One region of the Stenotrophomonas sp. 80084_Sma genome, then DNA from elsewhere that is predicted to be linked to it. Evidence: predicted binding sites of a transcription regulator. Region 1 holds the regulator's gene; each other region holds the start of a gene.
The links. The regulator HrcA, encoded in region 1, represses chaperone genes, less so after heat shock. The targets are predictions, from matches to a motif close to TTNGCACTCNNNNNNNNNGAGTGCNAA.

Region 1 (10,204 bases):
ATGGCCAGGATCAGCGACTGCATCATGTCGTTGACGACATGCGAGGTGGAGATGGCGGCCAGCACGCCGGGGGCCACCGGGCGTGAGGTCGTTGCGGGAGAAGCCAGGGTCGACATGGACACAGTCAGGTTGGGGGCGAGCCACGCATGCTACGGTGGCCTCCCCCTCCCTTCTGCCGCGTTCGGGTCATGGCATATCGCAAAAAGGACACTCCCTGCCCGGTCCGCGAGACTGCGCCGTGGAACGAGGTTCCGGTGCACCGCCCGGTGACCTGCCGCGCCCGCCACTACAAACCCGGCACCCACATCGCGCCCCACCGGCATCGCCGTCACCAGCTGGTGTTCGCCATGTCCGGACTGATGGTGGTGCGTGCGGACGGCGGCCGCTGGGTGGTGCCCTCGACCCGCGCGATCTGGGTGCCGGCCGGCATGGCCCATGCGGTGGACTGCATCGCTGAGGTGCATATGCGCAGCCTGTACGTGGAACCGGATTTCGCGCCGCAGCTGCCGGACGAGGCGTTCGCGGTACAGGTAGCGCCGCTGCTGCGCGAGCTGCTGCTCGCCGCCAGCCTGATCGAGACCGCGCATGTGGATGACAGCCGCGACGGCCGCGTGGTGCGCCTGCTGCTGGACGAGCTGCACCGCATGGACGTGCTGCCGCTGCACCTGCCCTCGCCCACCGACCCGCGCCTGCAGCGGATCTGCCAGCACATCCAGAAACATCCCGGCGACGACGCCACCCTGCAGGACTGGGCGCAGGCGCTGCAGGTGGACGTGAAAACCATCCAGCGTCATTTCGCCAGTGAACTGGGCATGACCTTCGGGCAGTGGCGGCAGCAGGCACGGCTGCTGGCCGCCCTGGAGCGACTGGCGGTCGGCGACAAGGTCATCGATGTGGCGCTGGCGATGGGCTACGACAGCCCCAGCGCGTTCACCAGCATGTTCAAGCGGCAGCTGGGGCAGACGCCGGCGGCGTTTTTCCGTTGACCGCATACGACAACGCCGGGCATGGCCCGGCGCTATCGTTCATCGCTTCCGTCGAAAAACTCAGGACGTCATCCGGTCCCAGAAGCCCTTCACGCCATCCATGAAGGTGGCCGACTTCGGCGAATGCTTGCGCGCTTCCTCGCCGACGAAGGTGGCTTCGAACTGCTCCAGCAGCTTGCGCTGTTCGTTGGTGAGGTTGACCGGGGTCTCCACCACCACGCGGCAGTACAGGTCGCCCTCGCTGCGGCTGCGCACCGAACGTACGCCCTTGCCACGCAGGCGGAACAGCTTGCCGGTCTGGGTCTCGGCCGGGATGCGGATTTCCGCTTCGCCGCCGAGGGTCGCCACGCGTACGGTGTCACCCAGCGCCGCCTGCGAGATGCGGATCGGCACTTCGCAGTGCAGGTCGTCGCCATCACGCTGGAAGATCGCATGCTCGCGCACGCGCACTTCCACGTACAGGTCACCCGGCGGCGTACCGGCCGGACCGGCCTCGCCCTCGCCCTGCAGGCGGATACGATCGCCGGTATCGACGCCCGCCGGCACCTTCACCGACAGCACCTTGTCTTCCTCGACACGGCCGTTGCCGTGGCAGGTCTTGCAGGGCTTGGCGATGATCTGGCCACGGCCGCCGCAGTTGTGGCAGGCCTGCTGCATGGCGAAGATGCCGCGCTGGATGCGCACCTGGCCACGGCCATGGCACACGCTGCAGGTCTCGACCTTGCCGTCTTCGGAGCCACTGCCATCACAGTCGCCGCACTCGGCCAGGGTCGGGATCTCGATCCGGCGCTCGACGCCGCGCACGGCCTCTTCCAGATCCAGTTCCATCACGTAGCCGATGTCGGCGCCGCGACGGGCCTGGCGCGGACCACCGCCGCCACCGCCAAAAATGTTGCCGAAGATATCGCCGAAGATATCGTTCATGTCCGGGCCGCCCGGACCACCACCACCCATGCCGTGCTCGAACGCGGCGTGGCCGTGGCTGTCGTACATGCGACGCTTGTTGCCGTCGGACAGCACTTCGTAGGCTTCCTTGCACTCCTTGAAGGAGGCTTCGGCCGCCGCATCACCCGGGTTGCGGTCCGGGTGGAATTTCATCGCGCAGCGACGGTAGGCCTTCTTCAGCTCGTCGTCGGTGGCGGTGCGGGCAACGCCCAGCACTTCGTAGTAATCGCGCTTGCTCATATCGTGAATCGGGTTCCGGAAAGTCGGGATTCGTCAAAGCGGAAGAGCGGAACCAGGTCCGCTCTTGCGTCGGGCGCCCCGACACGCCGGTGGGCGGTCAGGACCCTGATGCGACAACGGGACGCTGATGGCCAGCGTCCCGTGTCGGTCCGGATCAGGACTTCTTGTCGTCCTTGACTTCGGTGAACTCGGCGTCGACCACGTCGTCCTGCGCCTTGCCGGCGTTGCCGGCGTCGGCACCCGGGGCACCGCCCTGGTCGGCCGAAGCAGCGGCGAACAGCGACTGGCCGGCTTCCTCCAGCACCTTCGACTTGGCTTCGATCTGCGCCTTGTCGTCACCCTTCATCGCGGTTTCCAGGTCGGCCAGCGCCGCCTCGACCTTGCCGATGACATCGCCGCCGACCTTGCTGCCGTGCTCGGTGATGGCGCTGCGGGTGCCGTGGATCAGGGCGTCGGCCTGGTTGCGGGCCTGCACCAGCTCCTGGAACTTCTTGTCTTCTTCGCGGTTGGCTTCCGCGTCGGCGACCATGCGTGCGATCTCCTCCTCGGACAGGCCCGAACCGGCCTTGATCTCGACCTTCTGTTCCTTGTTGGTCTTCTTGTCCTTGGCCGACACGTGCAGGATGCCGTTGGCGTCGATGTCGAAGGACACTTCCACCTGCGGCAGGCCGCGCGGGGCCGGCTCGATGCCGGACAGGTCGAACTTGGCCAGCGACTTGTTGAAGCGGGCCTGTTCGCGCTCACCCTGCAGCACGTGCACGGTCACGGCCGACTGGTTGTCCTCGGCGGTGGAGAACACCTGCGAAGCCTTGGTCGGGATGGTGGTGTTCTTCTCGATGATCTTGGTGAACACGCCGCCCATGGTTTCGATACCCAGCGACAGCGGGGTCACGTCCAGCAGCAGCACGTCCTTGACGTCGCCGCCCAGCACGCCGCCCTGGATCGCAGCACCCAGTGCCACGGCTTCGTCCGGGTTGACGTCCTTGCGCGGTTCCTTGCCGAAGAACTCGGTCACCGCCTGCTGCACCTTCGGCATGCGGGTCTGGCCACCGACCAGGATCACTTCGCTGATGTCGCTCGAACGCAGGCCGGCATCGTTCAGGGCGACGCGGCACGGCTCGATCGACTTCTTGATCAGGTCTTCCACCAGCGCTTCCAGCTTGGCGCGGGTCAGCTTGATGTTCAGGTGCTTCGGACCCGAGGCGTCAGCGGTGACGTACGGCAGGTTCACTTCGGTCTGCTGGGCGCTGGACAGCTCGATCTTGGCGCGCTCGGCGGCGTCCTTCAGGCGCTGCAGGGCCAGCGGATCCTTGCGCAGGTCGATGCCCTGGTCCTTGTTGAACTCTTCAACCAGGTACTCGATGACGCGGTTGTCGAAGTCTTCGCCGCCCAGGAAGGTGTCGCCGTTGGTGGCCAGCACTTCGAACTGCTTCTCGCCGTCGACGTTGGCGATCTCGATCACCGAGACGTCGAAGGTGCCGCCGCCCAGGTCGTACACCACGATCTTGCGATCCTTGTTGTCACCCTTGTCCAGGCCATAGGCCAGCGCAGCCGCAGTCGGCTCGTTGATGATGCGCTTGACGTCCAGGCCGGCAATGCGGCCGGCGTCCTTGGTCGCCTGGCGCTGGCTGTCGTTGAAGTAGGCCGGCACGGTGATGACCGCTTCGGTGACCTTCTCACCGAGGAAGTCCTCGGCGGTCTTCTTCATCTTTTCCAGCACCTTGGCCGAGATTTCCTGCGGGGCCATCTTCTTGCCGTCGCTGGTCGACACCCAGGCGTCGCCATTGTCATGGGCCAGGATGCCGTAAGGGACGTGGGCGATGTCCTTCTGCACTTCGGCGTCGGTGAACTTGCGGCCGATCAGGCGCTTCACCGCATAGAAGGTGTTCTTCGGGTTGGTCACGGCCTGGCGCTTGGCCGAGGCGCCGACCAGGACTTCGCCGTCCTTGGTGTAGGCGACGATCGACGGGGTGGTGCGATCGCCTTCCGAATTCTCGATGACGCGGGCCTTGCCGCCGTCCATGATCGCCACGCACGAGTTGGTGGTGCCGAGGTCGATACCAATGATCTTGCCCATGGGGGAGACTCCTGAGGATGCTTGTTGGGGTCAGTCCGGCCGCTCGGCCGGTGGATGAATACGATGTGGGGGAGGCTCGTGGAACATTCAAGCCACCTCCCGAACGCTGTGTTCAGCGCCTGGAAAACCTTGCCAGGCATGGCCTGGCACGACCGGGACCGGGCATGGCCCGGCCCGGCCGATCAATCGGCGGCCACCACCACCAGCGCCGGCCGCAGCAGGCGCTCGTTGAGCAGGTAGCCCTTCTGGAACACGGTCACCACGCTGCCCGGGGCGGCGCCCGGGGTCGGCACCTGGCTGATCGCCTGGTGGTGTTCCGGGTTGAACGGCTGGCCGATCGGGTCCAGCAGGACCAGGCCGTTGTCGGCAGCGACCTTCAGCAGCTGCTTGTAGGTCAGCTCCAGGCCTTCGCGCAGCGGATGCGGGTCGTCGCCGGCGGCCTTCAGGCCGGCATCCAGGCTGTCGAATACCGGCAGCAGCTCGCCAAGCAGCTTCTCGTTGGCGAACTTGCGGGCCTGCTCGATGTCACGGGCAACACGCTTGCGCTGGTTCTCGAGGTCGGCGCGCTCACGCAGCGCATCGGCCTTGATCTGCTCGACTTCGGCGCGCAGGCGCTCCACTTCGTCGTTGACGCCGGCGGCGGCGGCCGCATCGGCGGCAGTCTGCTGGGATTCGATATCTGGATGTTCGTGGTTCATGTCTGGGTCCCTGGCGGTCAATCTCCGCCTCCACCCACCCTAGTGTGGGCGGGATGCTGCGTTTCAAGCGTCGGATGTTCCTGGAGTGCGCCCGGCCGGTGAAAAGGCCGCGCCGAGCACATCGGCAGTGGCCTGGACCAGCGGAATCATGCGGTCGTAGGCCATCCGCTTGGGGCCGATCACGCCCAGCACGCCCAGTACCTGGCCATTGGCGGTGTACGGGGCGGTGACCAGCGAGACCCCCTGCAGCGGCATCATCCCGGTCTCTTCGCCGATGAAGATGCGCACGCCTGGGGCCTGGATGGTCCGCTCCAGCAGCTGCAGGATCTCGCGCTTGCTGGAGAACAGCTCGAACAGTTCGCGCAGGCGCTCCAGGTCGGACAGGTCCTGCACCCCCATCAGGCGGGTCTGGCCGGCCACCAGCATGTCGTCGGCGGCCGGCTGCAGGGCCTGCTCGGCCAGTTCGATGCTGTGCGCCAGCAGCTGCTCCAGCTCGGAACGGGCATCGCGCAGCTCCAGCAGCAGGCGGGTGCGGATCTCGGCCATCGGCAGGCCGGCGAAATGCGCATTGAGGTAGTTGGCCACCTGCTCCAGCTGGCCCGGCGCGAACTCCTGCCGGGTCTCGATGACGCGGTTCTGCACCTCGTTGTCGGCAAACACCAGGATCGCCAGCACCCGGCGCCCGTCCAGCGCCACGAAATCGATCTGGCGGAAGGCGAACTGCTCGCGCCGTGGCGCGCTGACCACGCCGACGAAGTGACTCATCGCCGACAGCAGCTCCGAGGCGCTGCCGAGCAGGGCCTGGGTGCTGCCGCCGCTGGCCAGCTCCTGGCGCAACCGGGCCAGCTCGCCCTCGCCCGGCGGCTGCATCTGCAGCAGGCTGTCGACGAACACCCGATAGCCATGCGCGGTCGGGATGCGCCCGGCCGAGGTGTGCGGCGAGGCCAGCAGCCCCAGGTCTTCCAGGTCGCCAAGGATGTTGCGGATGGTGGCCGGGCTGACCTCCAGGCCGGCCACGCGCGCCAGCGTCTGCGAGCCGACCGGCTCACCGTCCTGGATGTAACGTGCGATCAGCGTGCGCAGCAGATGGCGCGCACGCGGGGCAAGCTGGTCGGGAGAACCGTGCATGGAATCAACCTGTGAGACACGGACACTAGATAATGGCGGCGCATCACCTTGGCAAGTCATTGGACCTCCCTCCCCCGCGTGCTAGCGTTGCGCGGCTGCCGATACCCCTTACCCATGCTCAGACATCTTTCGATCAAGGATTTCGCCGTCGTCCGCGCCACCGAACTGGAGTTCGGGCCGGGCATGACCGTGGTTTCAGGCGAGACCGGCGCCGGCAAGTCGCTGATGGTCGACGCGCTGGGCTTCCTGTCCGGCCTGCGCGCCGACAGCGGCGTGGTCCGCCACGGCGCCGCCCGCGCCGAGCTTTCCGCCGAGTTCGCGCTGGACCAGCTGCAGGCCGCGCGCCAGTGGCTGGCCGACAACGAGCTGGACGATGAGGAACAGTGCCAGCTGCGCCGCGTGATCCGCGCCGACGGCGGATCGCGATCCTGGATCAATGGCCGTCCGGTCACCCTCGCACAGCTGGCCGACCTGGCCGCGCTGCTGGTGGAGATCCATGGCCAGCATGAGCAACAGGCGCTGCTGACCCGTCCGTCGCAGCTGGCCCTGCTCGACGCTTATGCCGGCAACGAGAACGAGCGCCGCCAGGTGCGCCGCGCCGCTGCGGCCTGGCAGGCGCTGGTCGATGAATCGCTGGCGCTGTCGCAACAGGGCGACGTCAGTGACCGGATCGGCTTCCTGGAGCACCAGCTGCGCGAACTGGACCGCGAAGATCTGGAACCGGAGTCGATCGTCGCACTCGGTGCCAGCCACCGCCGCCAGGCCCACGCCAGCGCCCTGCTGAGCGCCTGCCAGGCGGCCAGCAACCAGCTCAATGGCGACGACGGCAGTTCCGCGCTGGACCTGCTGCAGCAGGTGCGCCACGAGCTGTCGCGCCTGATCGAACACGACCCGCGCCTGGGCGAGGTGGACGGCCTGATCGAGAACGCCTCGATCCAGCTGCACGAAGCCCTGTCGCTGCTGGACCGCGTGCATGACGACCTCGACGCCGACCCGGAGCAGTTCGAGGAGAACGAGCGTCGCCTCGGCCGCCTGCACGACCTGGCCCGCAAGCACCGCGTGCCGATGGACGAGCTGGGCGCGCAGCGCGAGCGCATGCATGCCGAAGTGGAACAGTTGCGCGGCGCCGACGAACGCCTGCAGCGCCTGGCCGGCGAGATCGACAAAGCCGCCGCCGCCTGGCGCGTACAGGCCGAGGTGCTGACCGCCAGCCGTCGCAGCGCCGCTGCCGAACTGTCGGCCACCACCACCGGCATCATCGCCGAGCTGGGCATGGGCGGTGGCCAGTTCCTGATCGAGCTGGAGCCACAGGACGCCGGCAAGCCCGATCCGCAGGGTGCCGAACGCGTGGAATTCCTGGTCGCGGCCAACGCCGGCCAGCCACCGCGCGCCCTGCGCAAGGTGGCCTCGGGCGGTGAACTGTCGCGCATTTCGCTGGCCATCGAAGTGGCCGCGCTGGACCTGGATGCAGTACCGACCATGGTGTTCGACGAAGTCGACTCCGGCATCGGCGGCGCGGTGGCGGACATCGTCGGCCAGAAGCTGCGCGCCCTTGGCGAGAAGCGCCAGGTGCTTTGCGTGACCCACCTGCCGCAGGTCGCCTCCAAGGGCCACGCGCATTACCGGGTCAGCAAGGCCCCGGTCGAAGGCATGACCCAGAGCGCAGTGGAAAAGCTGGACAGCAAGGCACGCGAGGAAGAACTGGCGCGCATGCTCGGCGGCGTGGAAGTGAGCAAGGAAGCGCGCGCCGCCGCACGCAAGCTGCTGCAGGTCTGAGGCCTGTTCGCGGTTATCCACGCATGGCGTGGATCTACAACGCGCGAGGTAGTGCCGGCCGCTGGCCGGCAACGCAACACAGGTGAACGAAGATCATGAGGTTGCCGGCCAGCGGCCGGCACTACCCCCGTGGCCGCGCCAGATCCACCGTTTCCACCAGGAAATCGAGGAAGGCGCGCACCCGCAGCGGCAGGTAGCCACCCTGCCCCAGGAACACCGCATGGACCTCTTCCAGGTCACCGGGATTGGCCTCTTCCAGCACCGGCAGCAGGCGTCCGGCGGCGATGTCCTCCTGCACCTGGTAGGTCGACAGCCGCGCCAGGCCCAACCCGCCCAGCACCAGCTGCCGCAGCGCGTTGCCATTGCTGGCGCGGGCATTGCCACTGGGCAGCACCATCCGCTCGCGTCCGTCCTGCAGCAGCGGCCAGCCCTGCATCGCACGCGCATGGCCGATGTCCAGACGGTTGTGCGACATCAGCTCCTCAGCGTTGCGCGGCAGTCCATGCCGCTGCGCGTAGGCTGGCGCGGCCACGATCATCATCCGCGTCGCACCCAGCCGTCGCGCCACCAGGCTGGAACTCTTCAGCGGACCGGCCCGCACCGCCACGTCGGTGCGCTGCTCAAGCAGGTCGATCACCTCGTCGTTGAGGGTCAGGTCCACGCCCACCTGCGGGTTGCGTTCGAGGAATGCCGGCAGCAGCGGCAACAGGAAATGCTGGCCGAACGGCACGTTGGAATTGACCCGCAGGCGTCCGCGCGGCTCGGCATGGGCGCTGGCGCAGCGCTCGGCCTCCTCCAGGTCGGCCAGCACGCGCAGGCCGCGCTCGTAGAACGCGCAGCCTTCCGGGGTCAGCTGCAGCTGGCGGGTGGAGCGCTGCAGCAGGCGCGTACCCAGCCGTTGCTCCAGCCGGGCCACCAGCTTGCTGACTGCCGACGGCGTCATGTCCAGGGTACGGGCCGCGGCGGAGAAGCCACCGGTCTCGATCACCCGCACGAACACTTCCAGTTCGCCGGATCGGTTGATGTCGGGTCGCGCCATGGCGATGAATCCAGTTCACAGATGATTATCCATGCGCAGTCTAGTTCACAGATCGACGGAGAATCACCATGGCCCTCCCTCCTCCCGGGATTGCCCGATGAACCGCCTCAGCCAGCTCACCGCGACCGCCTTGATCGCCCTCTCCAGCGCAGCCAGTGCCGCCCCGGCCCCGCACTGGGTCGCCAGCTGGCAGGCCAGTCCGCAACCGGTCTGGGGCGCCGATTTCCTGTTCCCGACCCTGGTTCCGGCCACGCTGCAGGACCAGACCTTCCGCCAGACCGCGCGCATCAGCCTGGGCGGGCCCCGGCTGCGGTTGCGGCTGAGCAATGCCTACGGCACCCAGCCGCTGCGGATCGGGGCGGCCAGCGTGGCCGCACACGCGGGTGTCACCCCGCAGCCGCTCAGTTTCGACGGCCAGCCCGGCGTATCGATCGAGCCCGGTCAGGAACGGCTGAGCGATCCACTAGCGGTGGCCACGGATGACCGCCAGGCGTTGCAGATCAGTGTCTTCGTGCCCGGGCCGACGTCCGTGCAGACGTTCCACTGGGAGGGTCGGCAGACCAGTTGGATTGCGCCCGGCGACCAGAGCCTGGCCCAGGCTCTGAGCGGGGCCAGCAGCACCACTGCCCGCCTGTTCCTGGCCGGCATCGAGGTCGAGGCCGCTGCCAGCGCACGCAGCGTGGTGGTGATCGGCGACTCGATTACCGATGGCGCCACCGCCAGCCTCGATCAGGACCAGCGCTGGACCGACCATCTGGCGGCGCGTCTGGCACCGCGGGGCGTTGCCGTGGTCAACGCCGGTATTTCCGGGGGGCGGCTGCTGCGCGATGGCATGGGCGAATCCGCCTTGGCCCGCTTCCGGCGTGACGTGCTGGATCAACCAGGCGTGGTCAGCGTAGTCGTGCTGATCGGCATCAATGACATCAGCTGGCCCGGCACCGCCTTCGCCCGGAACCAGGCCCGGCCCACGCTGGCCGAACTGCAGGCGGGGTATCGCACCCTGGCCGAGCAGGCCCATCGGCGGGGTCTACGCATCCTCGGCGCCACCCTGACACCGTTCGCCGGCGCCCTGCCCGGCACGCCGCTGGACGACTACTACCAGCCGGACAAGGAGGCCCTGCGCCAACAGCTCAATGCCTGGCTGCGCAGCGACAGCCCGTTCGATTCAGTGATCGACCTGGATGCGGCGCTGCGCGACCCGGCCGATCCGTCACGGATGGCCGCCGCCTACGACTCCGGCGACCACCTGCATCCGGGCGATGCGGGTAACCGGGCCATGGCCGAGGCGGTGGATCTGGAGGTGTTGATGGGGCCC
Region 2 (10,204 bases), 2.4 Mb from region 1:
TCACCGCCACCGACGCTGCGGTGCCGGCGCGTACCGAGTACCCGGCACAGATGAACTCCACCTTCGTGAAGGTGATGGACCTGCGCTACGGCGAGAACCCGCACCAGAGCGGCGCGTTCTACCGCGACCTGTACCCGGTGCCGGGCACGCTGGCGACCTTCCAGCAGCTGCAGGGCAAGGAACTGAGCTACAACAACCTGGCCGATGCCGACGCGGCGTGGGAATGCGTGCGCCAGTTCGATGCGCCGGCCTGCGTCATCGTCAAGCACGCCAACCCGTGCGGCGCGGCGGTCGGTGCCGGCAATGGCGATGCCTACGAGCTGGCCTACGCCACCGACCCGACCAGCGCCTTCGGCGGCATCATCGCCTTCAACAAGCCGCTGGACGCCGCCACTGCCAAGGTGATCCTGGATCGCCAGTTCGTGGAAGTGCTGATTGCCCCGGACTACGAGCCGGCCGCGCTGGAATACGCACAGAAGAAGGCCAACGTGCGCGTGCTGCGCATCCCGCACGGCGACGGCCTGAACAACTTCGACAACAAGCGCGTCGGCTCGGGCCTGCTGCTGCAGTCCTCGGACAACCGCGGCATGACCCGCGACGAACTGAAGGTGGTCAGCAAGCTGGCGCCGACCGAGAAGCAGTTCACCGACCTGCTGTTCGCCTGGAAGGTGGCCAAGTTCGTGAAATCCAACGCGATCGTCTATGCCAAGGACAACCGCACCATTGGTGTCGGTGCCGGCCAGATGAGCCGCGTGTACTCGGCCCGCATCGCCGGCATCAAGGCCGCCGATGCGAACCTGGTGGTCGAGGGCTCGGTGATGGCCTCCGATGCGTTCTTCCCGTTCCGCGACGGCATCGATGCCGCTGCCGCCGCCGGCATCAAGGCAGTCATCCAGCCGGGCGGTTCGATGCGCGATGCCGAAGTGATCGCCGCCGCCGATGAACATGGCCTGGCCATGGTGTTCACCGGCGTGCGCCACTTCCGCCACTGATCCTGGAGCGACACGGATGTCCACAGTTTCAATGAAATCGCTGGCCGCCCTCGCCCTCGCGGGCGCGGCCATGCTGGCCGGCTGCAAGCCTGCTGTCGAGCCCAGCGCGAGCCCGAAGGCAGATGCGCCTGCGATGGCCCCCGCCTCACCGGCGCAGCATGTCAGCCGCACCGCACGACTGCAGGCTTTCCTGGTCCAGCGCTACGGCAGCAACGCCACGCTCTCCGCTGAATGGCGCGGCAGCTGGACCGACGATGGCGATACCCATGCGGTGGACTGGCAGGTCTGCGCGGAACAACCGGTGGTGAGCGGGGACAGCTGGCAGCAGTTGTTGGCCGTGTGCGGTGCGCTGGTCGATGGCGCGCACATCGACCCGGGAACCATCGAGTTCTTTGTGCTGCGCCCCAAGGGCGATGGCTTCGAGGTGACCAGCGAACTGACCGGCGAGCGCTTCGGTAGCGGCGGCCAGCCCGGCACCGCCAGCATCATCCGCGCCGGCAGTGACTTCTATGGTTTCCGCGTCGAGGACGGCTGGTTCGGGCAGGGCTTCTCGCTGCTCTCGCAGTCGCTGATCCTGCCGGGCCCGAACGGCCTGGTGGCCAGTGGCAGCGTGCGCAGCCATATCGACAATGACGCCCAGTACGAGTGCGACACGGTCGACGCCAGTACCGACCCGGACACCGCCAATGACTGCCGCACCCGCCGCTTCAGCATCGATTTCGCCCTGCGTTTCGACGACAGCGACCGGAGCGCGCGGGTCTGGCCGCTGCTGATCGACGAAACCGGCACCACCTGCGGTGGCAAGCAGGTCCGGCAGCAACACCGCTTCACCCTGGACCCGAAGACCTGGGCCTATTCCTTCCCCGAATCGCTGCGACGCGAAGGCTGCGAGTGAACCACGCGCGCCGCCGGGGATATCGATCTTCCCTTCCCACGCAATCTGGAATCTCGTGATGAACGTACTTGTCATCGGCTCTGGCGGCCGCGAACACGCCCTGGCATGGAAGCTGGCCCAGTCCTCCCGTGTCACCGAAGTGATCGTGGCGCCCGGCAACGCCGGCACTGCCAGCGAAGACAAGTGCCGCAACGTGGCGGTCAAGGTCACCGATATCGACGGCCTGCTGGCGCTGGCACAGGCCGAAGGCGTGGCGCTGACCGTGGTCGGCCCGGAAGTACCGCTGGTGGCCGGTGTGGTCGACCGCTTCCGCGCTGCTGGCCTGCGTATCTTCGGGCCGACCGCCGCTGCCGCGCAGCTGGAAGGCAGCAAGGCCTACGCCAAGGACTTCCTGGCCCGCCACGACATCCCCACCGCGTTCTACGCCGTGCACACCGACGTGGACGCCGCCCTGGCCTACATCCGCGAGAAGGGCGCACCGATCGTGGTCAAGGCCGATGGCCTGGCCGCTGGCAAGGGCGTGATCGTGGCGATGACCCAGGTCGAAGCCGAAGACGCCGTGCGTGACATGCTCTCGGGCAACGCATTCGGCGATGCCGGTGCCCGCGTGGTGATCGAGGAATTCCTCGACGGCGAGGAAGCCAGCTTCATTTCGATGGTGGACGGCGTGCATGCACTGCCGATGGCCACCTCGCAGGACCACAAGCGCGTCGGCGACGGCGACACCGGCCCCAACACCGGCGGCATGGGCGCTTACTCGCCCGCTCCGGTGGTCACGCCGGAGGTGCACGCCCGCGTGATGCGCGAGGTGGTGAACCCGACCGTGCAGGGCATGATTGCCGACGGCATCCCGTTCACCGGTTTCCTCTACGCCGGCCTGATGATCGATGCCAGCGGTGCGCCGAAGGTGATCGAATTCAACGTGCGCTTCGGCGACCCGGAAACCCAGCCGGTGATGCTGCGCCTGCAGTCGGATCTGGTGGAACTGGTGGAAGCCGCCATCGATGGCCGGCTGGACCAGGTGGAAGCACACTGGGATGCGCGCCCGTCGCTGGGCGTGGTGCTGGCCGCGAAGCCCTACCCGGAAGCACCGATCACCGGTGACGTGATTTCCGGCCTGGACGAAGTGCCGGCCAGTGCCAAGGTGTTCCATGCCGGTACCGCATTGGATGCACAGGGCCAGGTCGTCAGTGCGGGTGGCCGCGTGCTGTGCGTGGCCGCACTGGGCGACAGCGTGCGCAATGCACAGACGAACGCCTATGCGGGCGTGGCCAAGGTGACGTGGGCCAACGAGTTCCACCGCAACGACATTGGCTGGCGCGCGATCGCACGCGAGGGGTGAGGCCGGCGCCGCTGCCACGCATGGCGTGGCCGTACGGGCGCCACACCGCCGGGGTAGATCCACGCCATGAGTGGATGAGCCCCACAAACGAGAAAGGCCCGGCGATGCCGGGCCTTTCTTCGTTCCAACGCCCTCCCGCTTACGCGGTGAACAGCGCCTTCATCTTCTTCAGCGCATTGGCTTCAACCTGGCGGATACGCTCGGCCGACACGCCGTACTCGTCGGCCAGTTCCTGCAGCGTCACCTTGCTGTCCGCATCCAGCCAGCGGCGGCGGATGATGTCGCGCGAGCGCGCATCCAGCTCGGCCAGGCCTTCGCGCAGCAGCTGCATCTGGTTGTCTTCGCTGTCGGCACGTTCGTAGGCCATCGACGGGTCTTCGTCGTTGGCAACCAGGTACGCAGCCGGCGACGGCGGCGCGTGTTCGTTGTCCTCGTCGGTCGGCGCATCGAAACCGATATCGCGACCGGACAGGCGCGACTCCATTTCCATGACCTCGCGCTCGGACACGTTCAGGTCCTTCGCCACCGCGCTGACCTCAGCCGCGTTCATCCAGCCCAGGCGCGTCTTCGACTTGCGCAGGTTGAAGAACAGCTTGCGCTGCGCCTTGGTGGTGGCGACCTTGACGATGCGCCAGTTCTTCAGGATGAACTCGTGCATCTCGGCACGGATCCAGTGCACCGCGAAGGAGACCAGGCGCACGCCCATCTCCGGGTCGAAGCGCTTGACCGCCTTCATCAGGCCGATGTTGCCTTCCTGGATCAGGTCGCCCAGCGCAAGGCCGTAGCCGTTGTAACCGCGGGCCACGTGCACTACGAAGCGCAGGTGCGAATGCACCAGCTCGCGGGCGGCGTCCAGATCGTTGCCGTCGCGGAAGCGACGGGCCAGGTCCTGTTCGTCATCGACCGACAGCACCGGGATCTGGTGCACGGCACCGATGTAGGCGTCCAGCGAACCGAGCGCACTGGGAATCGGGAGATTGTTTGCCACAAGGGCAGTAGAGGTGTTCTGGCTCATAGGCACCCATCTTAGCAGTCCGGGATTTGGACTGCTAAAGGAGGAAAAAGTTCCAGCATCCTATTGATGCAACACTGGTCCCAAACAGAGCCCTACCGTAGCGCGATTTGATGACAGTGGCGAGCACGCTTTTCGGGATTCACAATCCCTTGGAATTCAATCAATTACCTGCTGGAAACCGGCCGATTCCGGTCAAGCGGAGCTGAACGGGCCGTCCGCAGAGCCCATTCAGGCCCGGAAACGTTGCCCGGCGTTCAGCCCCGGTCACCCGCCGGCGGTCAGAGCGCCGAACGCGGCGGCAGCGACCAGTCGATCGGGGCCTGGCCGCGGCGCTGCAGGTACTCGTTGGCCATCGAGAAATGCTGGCAGCCCAGGAAGCCGCGGTGGGCCGACAGCGGCGACGGGTGCGGCGACTTCAGCACACGGTGGCGGCGGGTGTCGATGACCTTGCCCTTCTTCTGCGCGTACGCGCCCCAGAGCATGAACACCAGGCCGTCGCGTTCGCGGTTGAGCACATCCACCACGTGGTCGGTGAAACCTTCCCAGCCACGCCCTTGGTGGGCACCGGCCTGGCCCTCTTCCACCGTCAGCACGGCATTGAGCAGCAGCACACCGCGCTGCGCCCACGGGATCAGGCAGCCATGGTCCGGACGCGGGATACCGAGATCGCTCTCGATCTCCTTGTAGATGTTCAGCAGCGACGGCGGCACCGGCACTCCGGGCGCCACCGAGAAGCTCAGCCCATGCGCCTGACCGCGGCCGTGGTACGGGTCCTGGCCGAGGATCACCACCTTCACCTGCTCGAACGGCGTGGCATCGAACGCAGCGAAGATCTGCGGGCCGGGCGGGAACACCGCCGCACCGCTGGCCTTGCGCTGGCGCAGGAAGCTGGACAGCTCGCGCATCTGCGGCTTCATCAGGTAATCGCCGACATGCTGCTTCCAGCTCGGCTCGAGCTGGATCGTCGGGGTGCCGGCTACTTCATCAATCATCACGCCACTTCATCGAATCAGGGGTCCATCGTTCAACCGGGCCAGGCGCAGCTGGAACAGCACCTTGGTGACCAGCAGGCGCTCTTCGATCGGCTTGAGCACCAGGTCGTTGGCACCGGACTGCAGCAGCCCGGTCTGGTTGTGCGGGTTGCCATCGCCGGTCATCACCAGCACCGGCAGGCGACGCTTGCCGTAGCCGAAGTCCACGCGCACGCGCTGCACCACGTCGCGACCGCTCAGTTCGCCCTTCAGGGTGACGTCGGTCAGCACCAGGTCGATGCGGTGGCGACTGCGGCCCAGCGACTCGGCAGTGAGCAGGGTGAACGCCTCTTCGGCGCTGACCACGTGCAGCACGTTCAACTGCTGGCGTTCCAGCATGCGCTTGGTAGCCTCGGCGACCACGCGGCTGTCCTCGATGTAGAGGATGGTGGCGCCGGGAATGGTCTGCGGCTGCACGTAGCCGCGGATGAAGGTCGCCAGTGCCTCGTGGCCCAGCGCCTTGTCGAAATAGTCGGTGACGTACTCGGTGAAGCGGCGCTGCTCCAGATGCTGCTGGGCATCGCCGGAGACCACGATCACCGGCACATAGGCCTGGCCTGCGGCTTCGCGGACCATCCGCGCCAGTGCCAGGCCGTCGCCATCACGCAGGGTCAGCGAGGTGGTCACCAGATCCACCGGGCCCTGCGCCAGCGCCAGCTGCGCATCCTCGATGCTGTCGCAGCCGATCACTTCCACGCCCGGCAGGTCGCGCTGCAGGACGTCGGCGATCAGTTTGCGGACCAGCTTTGACCCATCGACCACCATCACCCGCGTCGCGGGCCCTTCAAGGTGCTTCAGCGCTTGCGGTTGCATGCCGGTCTCAGGTATCGGTCGGGCGGGTCTGGCGAAGGAAATGGCCGGTCACCAGCCACGCGCCCAGCCAGCCCAGCAGCAGTGTGCCGAGCAGGACCAGGCTGCCATGCAGCAGGTCCAGGCCGTGCAGCACGAACGGGCTGCCGTAGCTGCGCGAGAGTTCGGCCAGCGGCACGCGCAAGGCAGCGCCGGCCGCAGCAATCAGGGCCAGCGCCACTGCGCCGGCACCCAGGCCATACCACGCGCCCAGGTACAGGAACGGGCGGCGGATGAAGCCATCGCTGGCGCCGAGCAGCTGCAGCACGCCGATCTCTTCGCGGCGGGCCTGGATGTCCAGGCGCACGGTGTTGCCGACCACCAGCGCGGCGCCCACGCCGAGCAGCACCGACAGCACCTGCACCAGCCGCGCACCGAACGCGAGCCAGGCATCCAGGCGCTGGCGCCACAGCGCATCGTGCTGCACCAGGTCGGCCTCGGGCAGGCTTTCCAGCGCGCGCGCCAGGCGTGCGTCGTCCTTGCCCTGGCCCGGAGTGATCACCAGCAGCGAGGGCAGCGGGTTGTCATTGAGTGCATCGATCGCCTCGCCGAGGCCGGCATCGCGCAGTTCCTGCAGGCCCTGCTCGGGCGTGCGCACGTTCACTTCGGCCACGTCATCGCGATCGCGCAGCTGGCCGGCCAGGCGCAGCGCGCCGGGACCATCGACGTTGCCCTTCAGGAACACGTTGATGTCGCGCGACTGCTGCACGCTGCCGGCGAACTGCTTGAGGTTGTCCAGCGCGATCGACAGGCCCAGCGGCAGGGCCAGCGCCAGCGCCATGACCATCACCGTCAGCAGGGTCGCCCACGGCTTGCGGCAGGCGCGGCCGAGGCTGAACACCACGCTGTGCACGTGGTGCTGGAACCAGACGCCCACACGCGACGGGGCGGCGGCTTCGCTGTTTTCGTTCTTCGCCATCGATTACTCCGCCAGGTCCTGCGGCGAGATGTCATCCACCAGCCGGCCGTGGTCAAGGATCAGCACGCGCTTGCGCATGCGGCGCAGCAGCGGCAGGTCGTGACTGACCACCAGCACGCTGGTGCCGCGCGCGGGCAGCTCGGCGAACAGGGCCATGATCTCCGCCGCCAGGGTCGGGTCGAGGTTGCCGGTCGGCTCATCGGCCACCAGCAGCTTGGGCTCACCGACAATGGCGCGGGCGATGCCGACGCGCTGCTGCTCACCGGCCGACAGCTGCGAGGGCAGCGCCTTCTCGCGATGGCCCAGGCCCATCCGCTCGAGCACCGAGCGCACGCGCTTGTTGATGTCGCTACGGCGGGTGCCGCGCAGGATCAGCGGCAGCGCCACGTTCTCGGCAATAGAGCGGTCCATCAGCAGGCGGTGGTCCTGGTAGACCGCGCCGACCGCGCGTCGATGGCGGGGCACGTCGCCACCGCGCACCTTCAGCAGGTTGCGCTCGTCGAACACCACCGCGCCGCGGCTGGGCCGCTCGTCCAGGTGGATCAACTTGAGCAGGGTGCTCTTGCCCGCACCGGAATGGCCGGTGACGAACAGCATCTCGCCCGGCGCGACCTCGAAGCTGACATCGGTCAGCGCCTCGTGGCCACCGGCGTACTGTTTGCTGACATTGTCGAAGCGCAGGACACTCATGCCCCGATTATGCAGGACCGGCGCGACGTCGTGGAGACGGTCATATGATCGGTAGTGCCGGCCGCTGGCCGGCAGCGGTGTGGGTTGCCGGCCAGGGTGGGTGCCGACCGTTGGTCGGCACACCGGTCAAGGTCACCCGACCAACGGTCGGGTGCTACCCGCTGATCGGCAGCGCCGATCAGCTGCCCGACAGCATCCGGCGGATCTTGCGGCCGATGCGGGTCAGGAACGAATCGCCGGTATCAGCAGCCGTGCGCACCGGCTTGGCCACCACCTGCACCGGGGTGACCGGGCTGGCGCCATTGCCGGCGGCGTTCTGCACACCCTCGGCACCTTCGACCGGACGGCCGTGGCGACGACGACGGCGCTTGCGCGGCTTGTGCTCACCGTCCACCGCACCTTCCGGTGCGCCTTCAGCACGCGGCGGGCGCGGCGGACGCGGGGCCTGCGCGGCAGCGCCTTCGGCACCGGCGGCCGGGGCGGCAGCGCCCTGCTCGCCTTCCACGCGCGGCTTGCGCGGGCCACGCGAACGGCGCTCGCCGCTGCGCTCACCGTCGCGGCCACCGCGGCCACCACCACTGCCGGAACGGCCGCCACTGCGGCCACCGCCACGGCGCTCTTCCTCGGCAGCGCGGGCTTCGCGCGCTTCGCGGAAGATCTGGCCGACGCTTTCGTTGTCCTCGCCTTCCTCGCCCGCAGCCGGGGCCGGGCGTTCCGGGCGCGGCAGCGGGGTCAGCAGTTCCTTGGTGACCGGCTCGGACGGAATCTTCTGCTCGATGTAGGCCTCGATGTCCGGCAGGCCCATCGCATAGCGTTCGCAGGCGAAGCTGATCGCATCGCCCTCTTCGCCCAGGCGCGCGGTACGGCCGATGCGGTGCACGTAGTCTTCGGCGTCGAACGGCAGGTCGTAGTTGTAGACGTACTTGATGCCATCGATGTGCAGGCCACGCGCGGCCACGTCGGTGGCCACCAGGATTTCCAGCTGGCCCTTCTGGAAGCGGTTGAGCAGGCTCTCACGCTTCTTCTGCGGCACGTCGCCGGACAGCACGCCGACGCGGTAGCCGGCCTTTTCCAGCGAACGGGCGACGCGTTCGACGAACACCTTGGTGTTGACGAAGACCATGGTGCGCGCGCCTTCGCTGCGCGACAGCAGGCCCAGCAGCAGCGGGATCTTCTCGTCGTCCGCCGGGAAGTAGATGCGCTGGCGCACGCGCGCGGCGGTGATGGTCTCAGCTTCAACCACCAGCTTCTGCGGTTCGTTCATGTGCTCGTAGGCCAGCTCCAGCACGCGGTGGCTGAGGGTGGCACTGAACAGCAGGGTCTGGCGGGTGGTGCGCTCGGGCATGCGGCGCAGCAGGAAGCGGATGTCCTTGATGAAGCCCAGGTCGAACATGCGGTCGGCTTCGTCCAGCACGCAGATCTCGCAGGCGTGCAGCGAGACCACCTTGTGCTGCTTCACGTAGTCGATCAGGCGGCCCGGGGTGGCGATGATCACGTCCACGCCCTGCTGCAGCAGTTCGCGCTGCTTGTCGTAATCCACGCCGCCGTAGACCAGGGCGAAACGCAGGCCCAGGTCGGAACCGAACTTCACTGCATCCTTGTGGATCTGGATGGCCAGTTCGCGGGTCGGGGCGAGGATCAGCGCGCGCGGATCCTCCGGCTTGCGGTCGGCCAGGGCCGGACGCGTCAGCAGGCGGTTCACGACAGCGACCAGGAAGGCCAGGGTCTTGCCGGTGCCGGTCTGGGCCTGGCCGGCAACATCACCACCGGGCAGCGCGACCGGCAGGGTCAGCGCCTGGATCGGGGTGCAGCGGGTGAATCCGGCTCCTTCAAGGCCGGCCTGCAGGGCCGGATGCAGCTCGAAGGAGGAGAAGGTCAAATCGGTCAGCGGTTTGTCGCTCATGAGTCCGTCTTGGTATGGCCGCCGGCCCGTGGGGCGGCTGGCACTTCATCGTCTAGGGGCACCGTCGCAAACTGCGGCCCCTGCGGCGGGTTGGCAGGCTGGGACCACCCGGTCCGCGCGCCGCACAATGCCCCAGTTTAACGCACTCGGGCCGGCAAACCGGAATGAGCTGTCTCATAAAGTCAAGAGACGGCACCCTTCACCCAGCCACACCGGACTTGAACGGCCCTGCCAGGGCCGCTGGTGTCGCCCGCTGCCAGCCCCATGTACAGGAAGACAGTGAAATCCGACACATACCAGGCATCGAAGCGATCACGATACGCTGGGTTCCAGCCGGCGCCTGTCCCCACCCTGCGATAGGGGTACACTGCCGGCCGTGAGCGTCCAGGCATCCCGCCGAACGCACCGCGGCAGTGCGCCGCGAGGCAACGACGAGGGTCGCGCCACCGGGCATGGCCCAGTTCACCCACCTCCGGCATGGCCGGGTGCAATCCAAGACGAGAAACCAAGATGAGCGACAAGGTTGTACATGTCGGCGACGCCGACTTTGATAGCGCAGTGCTGAATT
Region 3 (10,204 bases), 2.4 Mb from region 1:
CCACGTACAGCGGCACGCCCACGGCCTTGTGCTCTTCCAGGAACGTGGTGATCTGCGGATCGACGTTGGTGTAGTCACCGCGCATGTACACCGCGTTGGTGCGCTTGAGCAGTTCCTTGAACTCTGGGCGCGACAGCACGGCGCGCTCGTTGGCCTTGCAGCTCACGCACCAGTCGGCGGTCATGTTCACGAACACCACGCGGTTGTCGGCGCGCAGGCGATCCAGCAGCTGCGGCGAGTATTCGACCACGTTGTCAGTGGCCGCCTGTGCGGCACGCGCCGGCGCTGCCAGCTGGGTCACGCCCCAGGCCGGAACCAGTGCACCGATCGCCAGCAGCACGCCGAGCAGGGTGACGGCGCGCGAGCCGGTCCAGCGGTTGCGTTCAAACAGCCACAGGCCGAAGGCCAGCAGCAGTAGGCCACCCAGCACCAGCGCCATGCCGTCCACGCCGCGCTGCTTGCCCAGCACCCACAGCAGCCACAGCACGGTGGCATACATCGGGAAGGCCAGCACGTGCTTGAGCGTTTCCATCCACGGGCCCGGCTTGGGCAGGCGGCGCGCCAGCGCCGGCACGAAGCCGATCAGCAGGAACGGCAGCGCCAGGCCCAGGCCGAGGAACAGGAACACGGTCATCGCCTTCAGCGGCGGGGCAATGAACGCGTAGGCAATCGCGCCGCCCATGAACGGGCCGACGCAGGCACTGCCGACCACGCAGGCCAGCGCACCGGTGAAGAAATCACCGGCCGGGCCACTGCGGCTGGCCAGCGACTGGCCGAGGTTGCCGATGCCGCCGCCCAGTGTGAACACGCCGGACAGGCTCAGGCCCACCGCGAACATGATGTAGGCCAGCGCCGCCACCACGCCCGGGTGCTGCAGCTGGAAGCCGATGCCGACGGCGTTGCCGATCGCGCGCAGGCCAACCATCAACGCACCGATCACCGCGAACGCGACCAGTACGCCCAGCGTGTACCAGAGGGCATGGCTGCGCGCGCGCTGCGGGCTTTCGCCGCTCTGCGCCAGGCTCAGGACCTTCAGCGACAGGATCGGCAGCACGCAGGGCATCAGGTTCAGTACCAGGCCACCGGCCAGCGCCAGCAGCAGGACCCATACGAACGAACGGTCCGGATTCGGCGTGGTCACCGGCGGTCGCGTGCGCAGCGCGTTGTCACCCTGTGCATCGGCGGCGAACTCACGGCTGGCGGTGCCGTCACCTGCAGCAGGGGCCGTTGCATCCGTATTGGGCACGGTTGGCAGCAGGCGCAGCGGTGCGCCGTTGGCGGCTTCGCGTGGTGCGCCGTTGGCAGCGGGCAGCGGGCTGATCACTTCATTGCGCGGTGGCGCCTGGTCGGCGCTGCTGCTGACCTTCCCGGCCGGAATGGACAGCTTCACCCGGCGGGTCATCGGCGGGTAGCAGATGCCATCGGTCTGGCAGCCCTGGAAGGTCACCACCAGGGTGCTGTCGACCGCATCGGCGACGGAGCGGCGCAGCGGCAGCGGCACTTCCACCTGGTTGAAGTAGACCGAGACATCGCCGAAGTGCTCGTCGCGATGCGACTGCGCGGCCGGCCAGCGCGGCTTGTCGGCCAGCACACCGGTGCTGCCTTCCAGCTTCAGCGAGGTGCGGTCGCGATACAGGTAGTAGCCCGGTGCCGGGCTGAAGCGCAGCAGCAGGGTATTGCCGTCGCTGGCGATGGCGTCGAAGCCGAACGCCTGCTCCGACGGCAGCGGCAGCGCCTGGCTGTTGCTGGCCGCACCCGGCAGGCGCAGGCCGCCGCTGTTGCCGGCACCGGCCAGCGGGTTGTTGAACGGGCTGGCCGCACCGGTGCGTGCAGCCGGGGCGTTGGCCTGTGCACCGGCACCGGGCAGGGTGACCTGCACCACGCGCTTCTGCGGCGGGTAGCAGACACCGGCATCGGCGCAGCCCTGGTAACGCACTTCCAGGCTGATGGTGCCGGCGGCGTCGGTCGGCGTGCCGGGCAGGGTGGCCTGCAGCCGCTCGCGATAGGTTTCAACCTCGCCGAAGAAATCGTCGTGGTGCTTGTCGCCCTTGGGCATCTGCAGCGCGCCGGCGTTGAAGGCCGGGTCGGCCTTGACGCTGGTGCGGTGGCGATACAGGTAGTAGCCCGGCGCGATCTTGAACTGCAGCTGCACCTGGCCGCGTTCGGGGGCGGTCGCTGTCAGCGCGAACGCCTGGTCCACCGGCAGCAGGTCCTTCTCATCCAGCGCGAAGGCCGGCAGCGAGAGCCACAACAGGGCGCACAGGGCGGCGCCACGCGCAAACAAAGTCTTCAATCAGTGTCCTCCCGGGTCTGTGCCCGGATCCAGTCCAGATACGCCGGCAGGCCGGCCCGGGTTTCGACCGCGATGCACTCCGGGAGTTCATACGGATGCAGTTCGACGATCCGGGCGATTGCGTCATCGACGCGGCTCGCGGTGGTCTTCACCAGCAGCTGCAGTTCGGTGTCGGTAGTGACCTCGCCCTGCCAGCGGTAGGTCGACTGCGCGCCCTCCAGCCGTGTGACGCACGCGGCCAGGCGCTCGCCAACAAGCGCGTGCGCGATGCGCTCGGCACTGGCCCGGTCCGGGCAGGTGGTCAACAGCAGCAGGACGGGATCGACGGTCGACATGACCGTCGAGTATAGGGCCGCCGCCGGGTCAGGGCCCGGCGGCGGCAATGGACCGCTGCGTTGCGCGGTCAGTTGGCCAGCTGGCAGGTGGCCGGCTTGGCCGAGGTGAACAGGGCCGGGGTGGCCCACTCGGGGTGGTCGATGAACGGGTTGCGGTTGCCCTGGAAGCTGTAGATCACGTCGTTGCGGGCACGCTCGGCATCATCCGGCGGATCGGACAGGTGCCAGTCGATCAGCGTCGAGAGCAGGCCCATGTAGGCCGGCGAACTGCTGGTCTTGACGATCCTGCTGCGGTCGTCGGTCAGCTCCAGGTCCGGCTCGGACTGGCCGGTGGCCGCATCCTTGCCGCCCTCGTAGCGGATCGCCATGTACATCACCGCACGCGCCATGTCGCCCTTGCGCTTGCCCCACACCTCGAAGGTGCCGGTGTTACCGTCCGGCGTGCGCACCCAGTTGGAGTTGCCCGGGTAGCCGCCGCTGCCGCCGCCCTGGCCGTTGTTGGCCTCGGTGGCGCGTTCGCCGCAGTTGGCGTCGCACTTGCCGAACGGCTTGTTGCCACGGTCGGCGTTCCACTGCGCGTCGGTCAGGTACAGCATGTGGGTGTCGGTGTACGGCGCGTACGGCAGGCCCTTGTCGCCGGTGGTGCTGGCAAAGCCCAGCGAGTTCGGCCAGGTGTGCTCGCGGTTGTACTTCAGGCCGCCGCCGCTGCCGGCGCGGTCGGTCACCTTGGCGTAGCTGCGGTTGCGGTACGCATCCAGGATCCTGCCGCTGTTGTTCGGATCCTCGTCGGCGATTTCCAGGATGGTCCAGGTGCTGGTGCCCGAGCCGCTGTACGGGTAGGCGGTGTGGCCCTTGATGGTGGCGTGCAGCGAGCAGCGCAGCTGGCTGGGGCTGCTGGTATTGACCTTGGAGTAGTAACCGGCCGGCACGCCCGGGTTGCCCGGGTCCGGATTGCCGCCGGTGCTGGCCACGGTGAAGGCGATGCGGCTGTCGGCGGCGGGGTGCGCCCCCTGCAGGTCGGTGATGCGCGCGGCGCGGATGTCGAAGCGGCAGGCTTCACCGGCCACCAGCGCGGTGTTGGTGGACAGCTTCACGCTGCGGCCGCTGGCCGGGTAGGTCAACGGCACGCTGCCGGAGGTGCCGCAGCTCAGGGCGAAGGCGCCGCTGGCCAGGTTCACCGTCTCGCTGAACACCACTTCCAGGTCGGCGGCGGCCGGGAAGGTGCTGCTGCCCTGCGCCGGGGTGGTGGTGGAGACCGACGGCGGCGTGTTCTGGCCCGGGGTGCCACCCCCGCTGAAGGTCTGGCCGTTGTTGCAGCTGCCAAACGTCTGCTTGGCCGATTCGGCCCAGGTGAAGTGGGCGTACTGGCTGCCGCTGCCGGCAAGCTGAAGCGAGGTGCCCGGGGCCGTGCTGTTGGTCTCGGCCACCGGAATGTTCTGGCTGGTCATGCCGGCGGCAGGGCCACCGGAGGCGGTGATGGCGCCCTCGTAGCTGAGGAACTGGACCACCTTGCCGCTGGCATCGACCAGGGCGATGCCGTCGTTCGGACCGTTCTGCAGGCCGTTGGTCGGGTAGCTGACCACGGCCAGGGTGGCGCTGCCGCAACCCGCGGCGGTGCCGGCCGGGACCGGATTGTTGGCGTAGACCGTGGCGGCCGAAGGATTGCTGCCGTTGTAGAGATAGAGGCGGTAGCCGGACAGGTCCTCGCCCGCGGTAGCGACCACTTCGATGGCTTCGCCGACGTCACCGGCGGCGGTGCTGTCGTCGTAGTGCAGTTCGTTGATGAAGACTTCGGCCTGGGCCGGCGCGGCGGCCAGCGCCAGCAGGCAGGCGGCGGCAAGCGGGGACAGCAATCGCATCGACTACTCCTTGTGATTGGGAATGCGCGGCCGAGCCTAAGGCCGATCCAGTGACACTTTGTCGTAAATGAACGTCAGATATCTGACAGTGCGACGCGAGTCACCAAAAGTCGAGGATTCCAGAGACAGGGTTGCCGCGTTGCACCGGCATCCAGGCCTTCACATGGGCGCAGATCGAGTGGGCCCGGGGCAGAGAAATTTTTTCCGCGAGCGGCCTTGAAAGGTCCGGGGCCAGCTCCATCTCTGTCCTGCTCCCGATTCATCGGGCTTTTTCGCGAGCAATGCTGGCAGTCACCTGGGGTGAGTGCTAACATCGCCAGACTTTTTCAGACCAATCAATAACTTAAGAGGTCTCTCATGAGCATAAAGCCGCTGCACGACCGCGTTGTGGTCAAGCCGATCGAAGCCGACGAAATCTCCGCCGGTGGCATCGTCATTCCGGATTCGGCCAAGGAAAAGTCCACCAAGGGTGAAGTCGTGGCCGTCGGCCCGGGCAAGCCGCTGGACAACGGCAGCGTGCGCGCGCCGTCGCTGAAGGTCGGCGACAAGGTCATCTACGGCCAGTACGCCGGCAGCTCTTACAAGAGCGAAGGCGTCGAGTACAAGGTCCTGCGCGAAGACGACGTGCTCGCCGTCATCGGCTGAGCCTCGGTGCGACCTGTTTCAACCTGATCCCCAAATCCCAGCCGCCGGGCATCGTCCGGCGCTACCAATGAGGTAATTGCAATGGCTGCCAAGGATATTCGTTTCGGTGAAGACGCCCGTTCGCGCATGGTGCGCGGCGTCAACGTTCTCGCCAATGCCGTCAAGGCCACCCTGGGCCCGAAGGGCCGCAACGTCGTGCTGGAAAAGAGCTTCGGCGCACCGACCATCACCAAGGACGGCGTCTCCGTCGCCAAGGAAATCGAACTGGCTGACAAGTTCGAGAACATGGGTGCGCAGATGGTGAAGGAAGTTGCTTCCCGCACCAACGACGACGCTGGCGACGGCACCACCACCGCCACCGTGCTGGCCCAGGCCCTGATCCGCGAAGGCGCCAAGGCTGTTGCCGCCGGCATGAACCCGATGGACCTCAAGCGTGGTATCGACAAGGCCGTCGTGGCCGCCGTTGCCGAGCTGAAGACCATCTCCAAGCCGACCGCCGACGACAAGGCGATTGCCCAGGTCGGTACCATCTCGGCCAACTCGGACGAGTCGATCGGCCAGATCATCGCTGACGCGATGAAGGAAGTCGGCAAGGAAGGCGTGATCACCGTTGAAGAAGGCTCGGGCCTGGACAACGAGCTGGACGTGGTCAAGGGCATGCAGTTCGACCGCGGCTACCTGTCCCCGTACTTCATCAACAACCAGCAGTCGCAGACCGCTGACCTGGATGACCCGTTCATCCTGCTGCACGACAAGAAGATCTCCAACGTCCGTGACCTGCTGCCGGTGCTGGAAGGCGTCGCCAAGGCCGGCAAGCCGCTGCTGATCGTTGCCGAAGAAGTTGAAGGCGAAGCGCTGGCGACCCTGGTGGTCAACACCATCCGTGGCATCGTCAAGGTCGTGGCCGTCAAGGCTCCGGGCTTCGGCGACCGTCGCAAGGCGATGCTGGAAGACATGGCCGTGCTGACCGGCGGCACCGTGATCTCCGAAGAAGTGGGCCTGTCGCTGGAAAAGGCCACCATCAAGGACCTGGGCCGCGCCAAGAAGGTGCAGGTCTCCAAGGAAAACACCACCATCATCGATGGCGTGGGTGACAAGGCTGCCGTCGACGCACGCGTCGGCCAGATCAAGACCCAGATCCAGGACACCTCCTCGGATTACGACCGCGAGAAGCTGCAGGAACGCGTGGCCAAGCTGGCCGGTGGCGTTGCCGTGATCAAGGTCGGTGCTTCGACCGAAATCGAAATGAAGGAAAAGAAGGATCGCGTCGACGACGCCCTGCACGCCACCCGTGCAGCCGTTGAAGAAGGCGTGGTCCCGGGCGGCGGCGTGGCCCTGGTCCGTGCGGTCACCGCACTGGCCGGCCTGAAGGGTGCCAACGAAGACCAGAACCACGGCATCCAGATCGCCCTGCGCGCGATGGAAGCCCCGCTGCGCGAAATCGTGGCCAACGCCGGTGAAGAACCGTCGGTCATCATCAACAAGGTCAAGGAAGGCACCGGCAGCTTCGGCTACAACGCCGCCACCGGCGAGTTCGGCGACATGCTGCAGTTCGGCATCCTGGACCCGACCAAGGTGACCCGTTCGGCGCTGCAGAACGCGGCCTCGATCGCTGGCCTGATGATCACCACCGAAGCCATGGTTGCCGAAGCTCCGAAGAAGGACGAGCCGGCCATGGGTGGCGCCGGTGGCATGGGCGGCATGGGTGGCATGGGCGGCATGGACTTCTAAGTCCCCACGTTCGCCCCGCAATGAAAAACCCCGCCGCAAGGCGGGGTTTTTTTGTGGCCGGCTGCAATGGCATCGCTTTTCGAGCGACTTATCCTGCGTCCTGCAGGGTGTGTGTGCCTGCTTCCTGCGGCGTCATCAGTGCTGCATGCAACCAGGTCATGAAAGCAGGTATCGCAGCGTTGGCCTCGCCGTCCGCACGCGTCACCGCGTAGTAGGCGAAGGCCTGTGGCCAGGGCTGGTCGATCACCACCTGCAGCCGGCCATTGGCGAGTTCTTCGGCCGCGTGGATGTCGCGCACCAGGGCGATGCCTTGCCCGGCCACCGCCGCGCGGATCAGCAACAGGTCGTCATCGAACGCAGGGCCGCGCTCCAGTCGTTCATCGACGGGCAGATCCAGTGCCTGGAACCACAGCCGCCAGTCGCTGCGGTCGGCGTCCTGCAGCAGCGGCAGCTGCAGGCAATCCTGTACCGAGCTGACCGTCGGTGCGCCGGCCAACAATGCTGGACTGGCCACCGGCAGCAGTACCGGCGCCAGAAGATGCTCGGCATGCAGGCCAGGGTAGCGGCCCAGTCCATGACGGATCGCGATGTCCACGCCGTCGCGGCGCAGGTCGACCAACGCCGCGCTCGAGTCCAGCTGAACGTCCACCTGCGGATGCAACGCACTGAACCCGCCCAGTCGCGGCGCCAACCACTGTGCGGCGAAGCTCGGTGCCGCGCTGATGCGTAGCGTGCACCGTGTTTCCCAGCGTTCGAGTGTCTGCAGGCTCTGTGCGATCTGATCGAAGGCCTGCAGCAGCTCCGGATACACGCGCGCGCCGGCTGCACTGAGCACCACGCCATGCCGGGTGCGGTCGAACAGGCTCACGCCCAGCCGCTCCTGCAGCTGTCGAAGCTGCTGGCTGATTGCACCAGGTGTCACCCCCATCGCATCGGCGGCAGCGGTCAGGCTGCCATGTCGGCCGGTTTCAACGAAGGCCCGCAGGCTCAGCAGCGGCAGCACCGCACCCATCTCCACTCTCCTGTAACCGCGTCGGCACGCGCCGCGCTGCGACAGCATATCGACCGCACTGCAGCCTGTCGCGCGCGCGTCGCGCACGTTGAGCCCCGCTCAACTCCCCGTGCAGAAGACATCGTTTCCCCGCGACTCAGGCCCTTCCTAGACTGCCTGCACGGCTGCTGCAGCGCCCGTTCCCGCATCGCCCGGCCACCTTCAACGGCCGGTGCATGCCGTCGCTCCCTGCGTCCAGGATTCCCATGAACGAACCTTCGCTGCACCTGTACTCCGACAGTTCTCCCAATGGCTTCAAGGCCACCATCGCACTGGAAGAGCTGGGTCTTCCCTATCGCCTTCACCACGTCCACATCGCCGATGGCGAACATCGCCATCCCGACTTCCTGCGGCTCAACCCGCATGGCCGCATTCCCGTGCTGGAAGATCGCGCGCGCGGCATCGTTGTCTTCGAGTCGGCGGCGATCCTGATGTACCTGGCCGAACAGGGCAATGCGTTGCTGCCTTCCGAACCGGCTGCGCGCTGGGAGACGCTGACCTGGCTGATGTTCCATGCCGCCAGCGTCGGCCCGATCCTCGGCCAGCGCGTGCACTTCGAGCATTTCGCACAACAGCCCGATTCCGCGGCAATCGAACGCTACCGCCGCCTGAGCGACGAGCTGTTCGGCGTACTCGACCAGCGCCTGCAGGGACGCGAGTGGTTGGCTGGCGATCACTACTCGATTGCCGACATCGCCCACTTCGGCTGGCTGCACATCGCCCGCATCATCGACATCGATTTGTCGCGGCATCGCCATCTGGATGCGTGGTACGCACGGGTTGCCGCACGCCCTGCGGTACAGCGCGGCGTGCAGCTGCCCGAGCCGGCCACCGGACCGTAAGGAGGCGACGCATATGAACGATACCATTGCAGTGCCGGGCGCGTCGGCGCCGGTCTTTGCCACGCATCCGGGCTACCAGCGCATGTTCCGCGCCGACGCGCTGACCCTGGGCATCTACCTGCCGCTGCGCTTCTACCAGGGCGACATGGCCGTGCTGCAGGGCCAGGCGCGGCTGGTGGAGGAGATCGACCGCCATGGCTTCGCTGCGGTATGGGTGCGTGACGTACCGCTGTTCGATCCGTTGTTCGGCGATGCGGGGCAGCTGTTCGATCCATTCACCTACCTTGCGTGGCTGGCAGCGCGCACACAGCGCGTGGCCCTGGCCACCGGCAGCGTGGTGCTGCCACTGCGCCATCCGATCGATCTGGCCAAGGCCGCGGCGTCGATCGATCAGCTGTCCGGTGGGCGGCTGGTGATGGGTGTGGCGTCCGGTGATCGACCGCTGGAGTTCCCTGCCTATGGACTGGAGCACGCGGCGCGCGGAGAGCGTTTCGCCACCGCAATGAACGAGATGCGCCGTTGGCTGCAACCGGGCACGGATGGGCGGATGACACATGCCGGTGCCGGGCAGGGCGTGCAGTTGCTGCCGCCCACGGTCAGTGGCCGCGTTCCGCTGATCGTCACCGGTGGCGCACGCCAGCCACTGGAATGGATCGGCCAGCATGCCGATGGCTGGCTGACCTACCCAGAGGCCACCCATGACAACGCTGGTCCGCAGCGGCTGGCCGCGAAGATCGGCGCCTGGCGCGCGCTGATTCCGGACGGCGGCTTCCGTCCGCACATGACCAACGAATGGATCGACCTGGTGGACGATCCGGATCATCCACGCATGCCGCTGCGGGGTGGCTTCACCCTGCGCACCGGCCGCAAGGGTCTGATCGATCTGCTGCAGGCCTGGCAGCGGGCCGGCGTCAACCATGCCGCACTGGGGATCCAGTTCGCCGAGCGGCCTGCCGGCGAGGTGCTGCAGGAGCTGGCCGAGGAGGTACTGCCGTTGTTCCCGTCGCATCCCGGGCCGGCGGCGAAGGTGATGGACTGGTAGCCACGCCGAAGGGGATGGCATATGATTAGGCGCCTAATCATATGCTCATCACGAGATGATCGAAACCAAGCACCATGCCCTGATGGATGAGGCGCAGCGACGCGGCCACGCCAACGTCGCGCAGCTGCGCCTGTGCTTCCAGCTGCTCTCGTTGTCGTCGTCCATCGACCACGATTGCGCCACCCGGCTGGCGCCACACGGGCTCAGTGAGGGTCGCTTCATCGTGCTGTTCCTGCTGCATGGGGCCGGTGGCACGTTGTCGCCCCACGAGCTGGCCGAACGCGCAGGCGTGACCCGCGCCACCATCAGCGGCCTGCTCGATGGCCTGCAGCGCGAAGAACTGCTGCAGCGTCGCAGCGATGCTGGGGATGGCCGTCGCCTGCAGATCGTATTGACCGCACGGGGA

Region 2: rpoH (RNA polymerase sigma factor RpoH) is a predicted target of HrcA. The motif match lies at 4,256-4,282, and genes of this name have one in related genera.
Region 3: ACZK3W_RS19780 (co-chaperone GroES) is a predicted target of HrcA. The motif match lies at 4,772-4,798, and genes of this name have one in related genera.

The regions. Positions count from the first base shown of each region.
Region 1 is NZ_CM151177.1:1,925,789-1,935,992, reverse strand. It holds gene ACZK3W_RS09160 (MFS transporter) at 1-116, opposite strand, end outside; gene ACZK3W_RS09155 (AraC family transcriptional regulator) at 189-986, shown strand; gene dnaJ (molecular chaperone DnaJ) at 1,047-2,171, opposite strand; gene dnaK (molecular chaperone DnaK) at 2,326-4,248, opposite strand; gene grpE (nucleotide exchange factor GrpE) at 4,431-4,946, opposite strand; gene hrcA (heat-inducible transcriptional repressor HrcA) at 5,010-6,074, opposite strand; gene recN (DNA repair protein RecN) at 6,189-7,850, shown strand; gene ACZK3W_RS09125 (LysR family transcriptional regulator) at 7,972-8,889, opposite strand; gene ACZK3W_RS09120 (SGNH/GDSL hydrolase family protein) at 8,987-10,204, shown strand, end outside.
Region 2 is NZ_CM151177.1:4,340,523-4,350,726, forward strand. It holds gene purH (bifunctional phosphoribosylaminoimidazolecarboxamide formyltransferase/IMP cyclohydrolase) at 1-992, shown strand, start outside; gene ACZK3W_RS19975 (hypothetical protein) at 1,009-1,887, shown strand; gene purD (phosphoribosylamine--glycine ligase) at 1,946-3,229, shown strand; gene rpoH (RNA polymerase sigma factor RpoH) at 3,369-4,244, opposite strand; gene ung (uracil-DNA glycosylase) at 4,523-5,236, opposite strand; gene ACZK3W_RS19995 (response regulator) at 5,246-6,088, opposite strand; gene ftsX (permease-like cell division protein FtsX) at 6,096-7,043, opposite strand; gene ftsE (cell division ATP-binding protein FtsE) at 7,047-7,733, opposite strand; gene rhlB (ATP-dependent RNA helicase RhlB) at 7,912-9,636, opposite strand; gene trxA (thioredoxin) at 10,147-10,204, shown strand, end outside.
Region 3 is NZ_CM151177.1:4,296,662-4,306,865, reverse strand. It holds gene ACZK3W_RS19795 (protein-disulfide reductase DsbD family protein) at 1-2,293, opposite strand, end outside; gene cutA (divalent-cation tolerance protein CutA) at 2,290-2,628, opposite strand; gene ACZK3W_RS19785 (endonuclease) at 2,697-4,487, opposite strand; gene ACZK3W_RS19780 (co-chaperone GroES) at 4,845-5,132, shown strand; gene groL (chaperonin GroEL) at 5,214-6,863, shown strand; gene ACZK3W_RS19770 (LysR substrate-binding domain-containing protein) at 6,952-7,875, opposite strand; gene ACZK3W_RS19765 (glutathione S-transferase family protein) at 8,121-8,756, shown strand; gene ACZK3W_RS19760 (LLM class oxidoreductase) at 8,770-9,798, shown strand; gene ACZK3W_RS19755 (MarR family winged helix-turn-helix transcriptional regulator) at 9,854-10,204, shown strand, end outside.